3 regions of the Acidovorax sp. GW821-FHT09B03 genome follow, and region 3 is predicted to be linked to each of the others. Evidence: predicted binding sites of a transcription regulator. Region 3 holds the regulator's gene; each other region holds the start of a gene.

Region 1 (2,265 bases), on a different contig from region 3:
GCATGCCGAGGTCATGGCGCTGCGCGATGCGGCCGCACGGGGCAACGGCGTGCAGGGAGCTACCGCCTACGTCACGCTGGAGCCCTGCTCGCACCAGGGCCGCACAGGGCCCTGCTGCGATGCACTGATCGGTGCCGGCATCGGCAAGGTGGTGGCCTCCCTGGCCGACCCCAACCCCCTGGTCTCGGGCCAGGGTTTTGCGCGCCTGCGCGCTGCCGGCGTGGAGGTGGTGGTAGGCCCTGGCGCGACGGAATCGCGCGAACTCAACATCGGCTTCTTCAGCCGCATGGTGCGCGGCACGCCCTGGGTGCGCCTGAAGACCGCCGCCTCCCTGGACGGCACCACCGCGCTGGCCAACGGGCAGAGCCAGTGGATCACTTCGCCCGCAGCCCGGGCCGATGGCCATGCCTGGCGCGCCCGCGCCTGCGCCGTGCTCACGGGCATCGGCACCGTGCTCGATGACGACCCGCGCCTTGATGTGCGCGATGTCGCCACGCCACGCCAGCCGCACCTGGTGATCGTGGACAGCCAGTTGCAGACCCCACTGCAGGCGCGCCTTTTCTCCATCCCGGGCCGCACCTGCCTCATCTACACCGCAAGCGACGATGCGGCGAAAAAAGCGGCCCTGGAGGGCCAGGGCGCTACGGTGATCTGCCTTCCCAACCCCCAGGGCAAGGTGGACCTGGGCGCCATGCTCCAGGACCTGGGCCGGCGTGCTATCAACGAATTGCACGTGGAGGCCGGCCACAAGCTCAACGGCTCCTTCTTGCGCGAAGGGCTGCTGGTGGACGAGTTGCTGCTCTACCTGGCGCCCCGGCTGCTCGGTCCGGGCCTGGGCATCGCCCAGGCGGCGCCTTTGCAAGCGCTGGCGGATGGCACCGCGCTCGAGTACGTCTCCGTGGACCGGCTCGGACCCGATCTGCGCATTGTGGCCCGGGTACAGGGGCGCGACCGCTTCTGACCCTCCCTCACCCGCACCAAAACAGCACAGCACCACCGCGGGGACACATGCCACATGCTGGCGCATTTTTTGCTTGAAATTGGTGCATTCATTGCAAGACGCAGTGAAATGCACCAAAACAGATCAAACAATCGCGTGGAGATGGTATGGAAGCACTCAAACAGGGCACGGACGCCTTGTTCATTCTGCTCGGGGCAATCATGGTGCTGGCCATGCATGCCGGGTTCGCCTTTCTGGAGCTGGGCACGGTCCGCAAGAAGAACCAGGTGAATGCCCTGGTCAAGATCCTCGTGGACTTCTCCGTGTCCACCGTGGTGTACTTTGCGGTGGGTTACAGCGTGGCCTATGGCACCCATTTCTTCGTGGGGGCCGAGACCCTGGTCCAGCAAAGCGGTTATTCGTTGGTCAAGTTCTTCTTCCTCCTGACCTTCGCGGCGGCCATTCCGGCCATCGTCTCGGGCGGGATTGCCGAACGCGCCAAGTTCTGGCCCCAGCTCATGGCCACGGCCATCATCGTGGGCTTCGTCTACCCCTTCTTCGAGGGCATCGCCTGGAACCAGCACTTCGGCGTGCAGGCCTGGATCAAGTCGCTCACGGGCGAAGAGTTCCATGACTTCGCCGGCTCGGTCGTGGTGCATGCCGTGGGCGGATGGATCGCCCTGCCTGCCGTGGTGCTGCTCGGCTCGCGCGCCAACCGCTACCGCAAGGATGGCGCCATCTCCGCCCACCCGCCATCGAACATCCCCTTCCTGGCCCTCGGTGCCTGGATCCTGGTGGTGGGCTGGTTCGGCTTCAACGTGATGAGCGCGCAGACCGTGGACAAGCTCTCGGGCCTGGTGGCCGTCAACTCGCTGATGGCCATGGTGGGCGGCACGCTGGCCGCCCTGGTGCTGGGCAAGAACGACCCGGGCTTCGTGCACAACGGCCCGCTCGCGGGCCTGGTGGCCGTGTGCGCGGGCTCCGACCTCATGCACCCGCTGGGCGCGCTGGTCACAGGGGCCATCGCCGGCACCATCTTCGTGCTGCTGTTCACCCTGACGCAGAACAAGTGGAAGATCGACGACGTGCTCGGCGTCTGGCCCCTGCACGGCCTGTGCGGCACCTGGGGCGGCCTGGCCGCCGGCATCTTCGGCAGCAAGGCCCTGGGCGGCCTCGGCGGGGTGGCCTTCAGCGCGCAGTTGATCGGCACCACCCTGGGCGTGGTCTGGGCCCTTCTGGGTGGGCTGGTGGTGTACGGTGCCCTCAAGGCCACTGTGGGCCTCAGGCTCTCGCAGGAAGAGGAATTCGACGGCGCCGACCTCTCC
Region 2 (2,265 bases), on a different contig from region 3:
CGAGCCCTTGTGCTTCATCATCGAATACGGGCCGTAGTCCTCGGGCGTGAACTTGCCTTCCTTTACGAGCTTGAGCGCGCGGTCGATGCTGGGCTCCATGTTCCACAGGGCCGATGCGACCACCGTGTCGGGGTACTTGTCCTGGGTGTTGATCACGTTGCCGATGGCCAGCTTGCCCTTTTCCTTGGCGGCATCGCTCACGCCGAAGCGCTCGGCGTACAGCACGTCGGCGCCCTTGTCGATCATGGCGAAGGTGGCTTCCTTGGCCTTCGGTGGGTCGAACCAGCTGTTGATGAAGCTCACGGTGAACTCCACCTTGGGGTTCACTTCCTTGGCACCGGCCATGAAGGCGTGCATCAGGCGGTTCACCTCGGGGATGGGGAAGCCGCCCACCATGCCGATCTTGTTGCTCTTGGTCATGCCGCCGGCCACCATGCCCGACAGGTAGGCCGGCTCCTGGATGTAGTTGTCGAACACGCTGAAGTTGGGCGCCTGCGGCTTGCCCGAGGAGCCGAGCAGGAACGAGGTCTTGGGGAAGTCCTTGGCCACCTTGCGGGCGGCGGCTTCCACCGCGAAGGCTTCGCCCACGATGAGCTGGTTGCCGCCGGTGGCGTACTCGCGCATCACGCGCTCGTAGTCGGCGTTGGTCACGTTCTCGCTGGACTTGTACTCGATCTCGCCGCGCGCCTCGGCTGCCTTGAGGGCCTTGTGGATGCGGCTGACCCACTGCTGCTCGTAGGGCACCGTGTAGATCGCCGCCACCTTGGTCTTGGCCTGCGCCATCGCGGCGCCGGGCGCCAGGCCGATCATGGCCGACAGTGCCAGGGAGGTGGAGAACAGATGGCCGGTGAAGATGCGGCGTGAGGTCATGGAGTGGGTCCTTCTTCGGATGGAGGATGGGCGATCGAATCTAGGCGTTGTCTCAAGCAATTAGCACGCCAATGGACGGCTGGTGTCGCGTGCCAGCGGATGCCCTGCGGTGATGCAGCCGCAGGCGTCGCCAGGGAGTCTGCCAGAAGAAAGTCACCAGATGGTAAGAATTCGCACCGGCATGGGGCAAAAAAATGCCGCTGCAGGGGATCGCATCCCCGCAGCGGCCATCTGCCCCGTGCTTGTGGGGCGCGGCTTATTTGGTGCCGAAGATCCGGTCGCCGGCATCACCCAGGCCCGGCAGGATGTAGCCATGGTCGTTGAGCTCGCGGTCGATGGCGGCGGTGAAGATCGGCACGTCCGGGTGCGCCTTCTGCAGCGTGGCCACACCCTCGGGCGCGGCCAGCAGGCAGACGAACTTGATGGAACGCGGGTTGAGCTTCTTGAGCCGGTCCACGCAGGCGGCGGCCGAGTTGCCGGTGGCCAGCATAGGGTCGACCACGATGATGTCGCGCTCGTCCATCTCGGACGGCATCTTGAAGTAGTACTCCACCGGCTGCAGCGTGGCCGGGTCGCGGTACAGGCCGATGTGGCCCACGCGCGCGCCAGGCACCACATTGAGCATGCCGTCGAGAAAACCGTTGCCCGCGCGCAGGATGGAGACCAGCACCAGCTTCTTGCCGTCGATCACCTGGCTGGTCATGGTCTCCAGCGGGGTCTCGATCTCGATGTCCTGCAGCGGCATGTCGCGCGTGACCTCGTAGGCCATGAGCGTGCTCAGCTCGCCCAGCAGGCGGCGAAAGCTGTTGGTGCTGGCGTCCTTCCTGCGCATCAGCGTGAGCTTGTGCTGGACGAGGGGGTGCTTGATAACGGTGACGTTGGTGGTAGCGGGGCTCATGGCGCGGCCTTTGTTATGTGGCGGTGAATGTGAATGGCGGTGACGGTATTTTGACGTCCCTTTGAGCCTGCGGGCGTGGAAACTGGCAAGGCCACATGCCAGAGACCCCGTGGAGCCGGCTTTGCCGGGCCACTGGAGGCGCCCCCTGAGGGGGAGGCGACGCAGTCGCTTCGGGGGGAGTCAATCCGCCAGAAAGCGCGCGTACCTTGCCATGTCCACGTTGCCCCCGCTGATGAGGATGCCGACCTTTGCGCCGTGCACGTCCACGCTGCCGTGGCGTGCACCGGCAAAGGCCAGGGCGCCCGTGGGTTCCACCACCAGCTTCATGCGCTCGGCAAAGAAGCGCATGGCCTCGACCAGTTGCTCGTCGGTGGCGGTGACGATGTCTTCCGCCAGGCGCTGGATGATGGGGAAGGGGATCTGCCCGAGCGATCGGGCCTGTGCGCCGTCGGCAATCGTGTGCGGCGTGGGGATCTGCACCAGCTGTCCGCTGCGCA
Region 3 (2,265 bases):
AAGCTGTGCTTTCATGTGCCCGACGTGGAAGCCTTCAAGGCCCATGCGCTGGCGCAGGACCTGGCCTTCGGCCCCACGCACCAGGCCAACGGCTATGCGTTCGCCAACGCCAAGGACCCGGACGGCAATGCCGTCAGCATCTCCAGCCGGGCCTTCCGCAGCCTGCCCTGATCAGAGCGCCTTGCGCAGGTTGGCCGGCGCGATCTTGAGCGCCTCGCGGTACTTGGCCACGGTGCGGCGCGCGCACTCGATGCCCTGCTCCTTGAGCATCTCGGCGATCTGGCTGTCCGACAGCGGCTTGGCCGGGCTTTCGGCCGCGACGAACTGCTTGATGAGGGCACGCACGGCCGTGCTCGATGCATTGCCGCCGGTCTCGGTGCCCAGGCCCGAACCGAAGAAATACTTGAGCTCGTAGGTGCCGATGGGCGTGGCCATGTACTTGGCCGTGGTCACGCGGCTGATGGTGGACTCGTGCAGGCCCAGCTCGTCGGCGATGTCGCGCAGCACCAGCGGGCGCATGGCCAGCTCGCCATGGGTGAAGAAGCTCTTTTGCCGCTCGACGATGGCGCGCGAGACGCGCAGGATGGTGTCGAAGCGCTGCTGGATGTTCTTGATGAACCAGCGCGCCTCCTGCAGCCGCTGCTGCATGGCCTGGTGGCCCTCGCCGCCCTTGTGGCCACGCAGGGCGCCGGCATAGATGTCGTGCACGCGCAAGCGCGGCATCACGTCGGGGTTCAGGGCCACGATGAAGTTGTGCTGCCCGTCGCGGCCATTGGCGCGCCCGGCCTTGCGCACGATGACGTCGGGCACGATGATGTTGCGCTCCACATCGACGAACTTGCGCCCCGGACGCGGCTCCAGCCGCGCGATCAGGGCCATGGCGGCGCGCGTGCGCTCCTCGCCGTCGCCGCACAGCTGCGTGAGGCGGCGGATGTCGCGGCGTGCCAGCATCTCCAGCGGCTGCTGGCACACGCGCAGCGCGGTCTGCACGGTGTCGGGGTCGGCATCGCTGTCTTCGTCGGCCGCCAGGGCCGTGAGCTGCAGCGTGAGGCATTCACCAAGGCCACGTGCACCCACGCCCACGGGCTCCAGGCTCTGCAGCAGGCGCAGCGCCACGGTGAAGCGGTGCACCAGCTCCTCGATCTGCTCCAGGTCGTCCGGGCCGGCCAGGGCGATGGCCAGCTCTTCCAGCGGCTCCTCGAGGTAGCCATCGTCGTTGAGCGATTCGATCAGGAAGCGCAGCGCCGCGCGGTCCACCTCGGACAGGCGCAGCGACAGCGCCTGGCGGTGCAGGAAGGCGGTCAGCGATTCATGGGTGCGGGCCAGCTCGGTGGCGTCGGCCTCGTCGCCCTCGGCATCGTTGCGGTTGCGGGCCGGCGCATCGCCACCCCACTCGGCATCGTTGGGGGACACGTCCACGGTGCCATCGCCGCTCCAGTCAGGCTCGTCGCTGGCGCTGCTGCCCAGTTCCGCGTCACTCTGGGGTGCATCGGGAACCGACTCGCTCGGCGTGCTGGAACCCGGTGCGTTGGAATAGACCGCGTCGTCAGCGCTGTAGTCGTCCGGCTGCACGGGCGCATCGGCCGTGTCCACGCCGAATTCTTCGCGCGGCGCCTCGTCGGCATTGCGCTCGAGAAAGGGGTTTTCGTCGAGCATCTGCTCGACCTCCTGGCCCAGCTCCAGCGTGGACAGCTGCAGCAAGCGGATGGACTGCTGCAGCTGGGGCGTGAGCGCCAGGTGCTGCGATACGCGCAGTGACAGGCCGGGCTTCATCGCACAGCCCCGGTGGGCTGCCGCGAAGGCAGGTGCATGGCGAACGTGCGGTCCATCGGTCTGCTACATGCGGAAGTGTTCACCCAGGTACACCCGGCGCACTTCGGCGTTGTCGACGATTTCGGACGGGGTTCCCTGGGCCAGCACGTGGCCGTCGCTGATGATGAAGGCGTGGTCGCAGATGCCCAGCGTCTCGCGCACGTTGTGGTCGGTGATGAGCACGCCGATACCGCGCGCCTTGAGAAAGCCGATGATGCGCTGGATCTCGATCACCGCAATGGGGTCGATGCCGGCAAACGGCTCGTCCAGCAGGATGAAGCGTGGTTGCGTGGCCAGCGCGCGGGCGATCTCCACGCGGCGGCGCTCACCGCCGGACAGGGCCAACGCAGGCGAGGCGCGCAGATGCTCCACGCGCAACTCCGTGAGCAGGGCCGTGAGGCGCTCCTCGATGGCCGCGCGCGGCAGCGGCTGGCCATCCTCGCCACGCTGCAG

The links. Region 3 encodes sigma-54, which starts transcription at its own class of promoters, with help from an activator protein. Its sites were predicted from a motif close to TGGCANGNAANCTGCTTT; they were not measured.
Region 1: a site for sigma-54 is predicted at 1,020-1,037, ahead of AC07PA_RS05445 (ammonium transporter). Genes of this name have one in related genera too.
Region 2: a site for sigma-54 is predicted at 924-941, ahead of AC07PA_RS17515 (BMP family protein). Genes of this name have one in related genera too.

Annotation. Positions count from the first base shown of each region.
Region 1 is NZ_JBWKPP010000002.1:459,816-462,080, reverse strand. It holds gene ribD (bifunctional diaminohydroxyphosphoribosylaminopyrimidine deaminase/5-amino-6-(5-phosphoribosylamino)uracil reductase RibD) at 1-961, shown strand, start outside; gene AC07PA_RS05445 (ammonium transporter) at 1,108-2,265, shown strand, end outside.
Region 2 is NZ_JBWKPP010000009.1:80,578-82,842, forward strand. It holds gene AC07PA_RS17515 (BMP family protein) at 1-870, opposite strand, end outside; gene upp (uracil phosphoribosyltransferase) at 1,127-1,768, opposite strand; gene AC07PA_RS17525 (threo-3-hydroxy-L-aspartate ammonia-lyase) at 1,949-2,265, opposite strand, start outside.
Region 3 is NZ_JBWKPP010000008.1:243,870-246,134, forward strand. It holds gene AC07PA_RS16970 (VOC family protein) at 1-171, shown strand, start outside; gene AC07PA_RS16975 (RNA polymerase factor sigma-54) at 172-1,773, opposite strand; gene lptB (LPS export ABC transporter ATP-binding protein) at 1,837-2,265, opposite strand, start outside.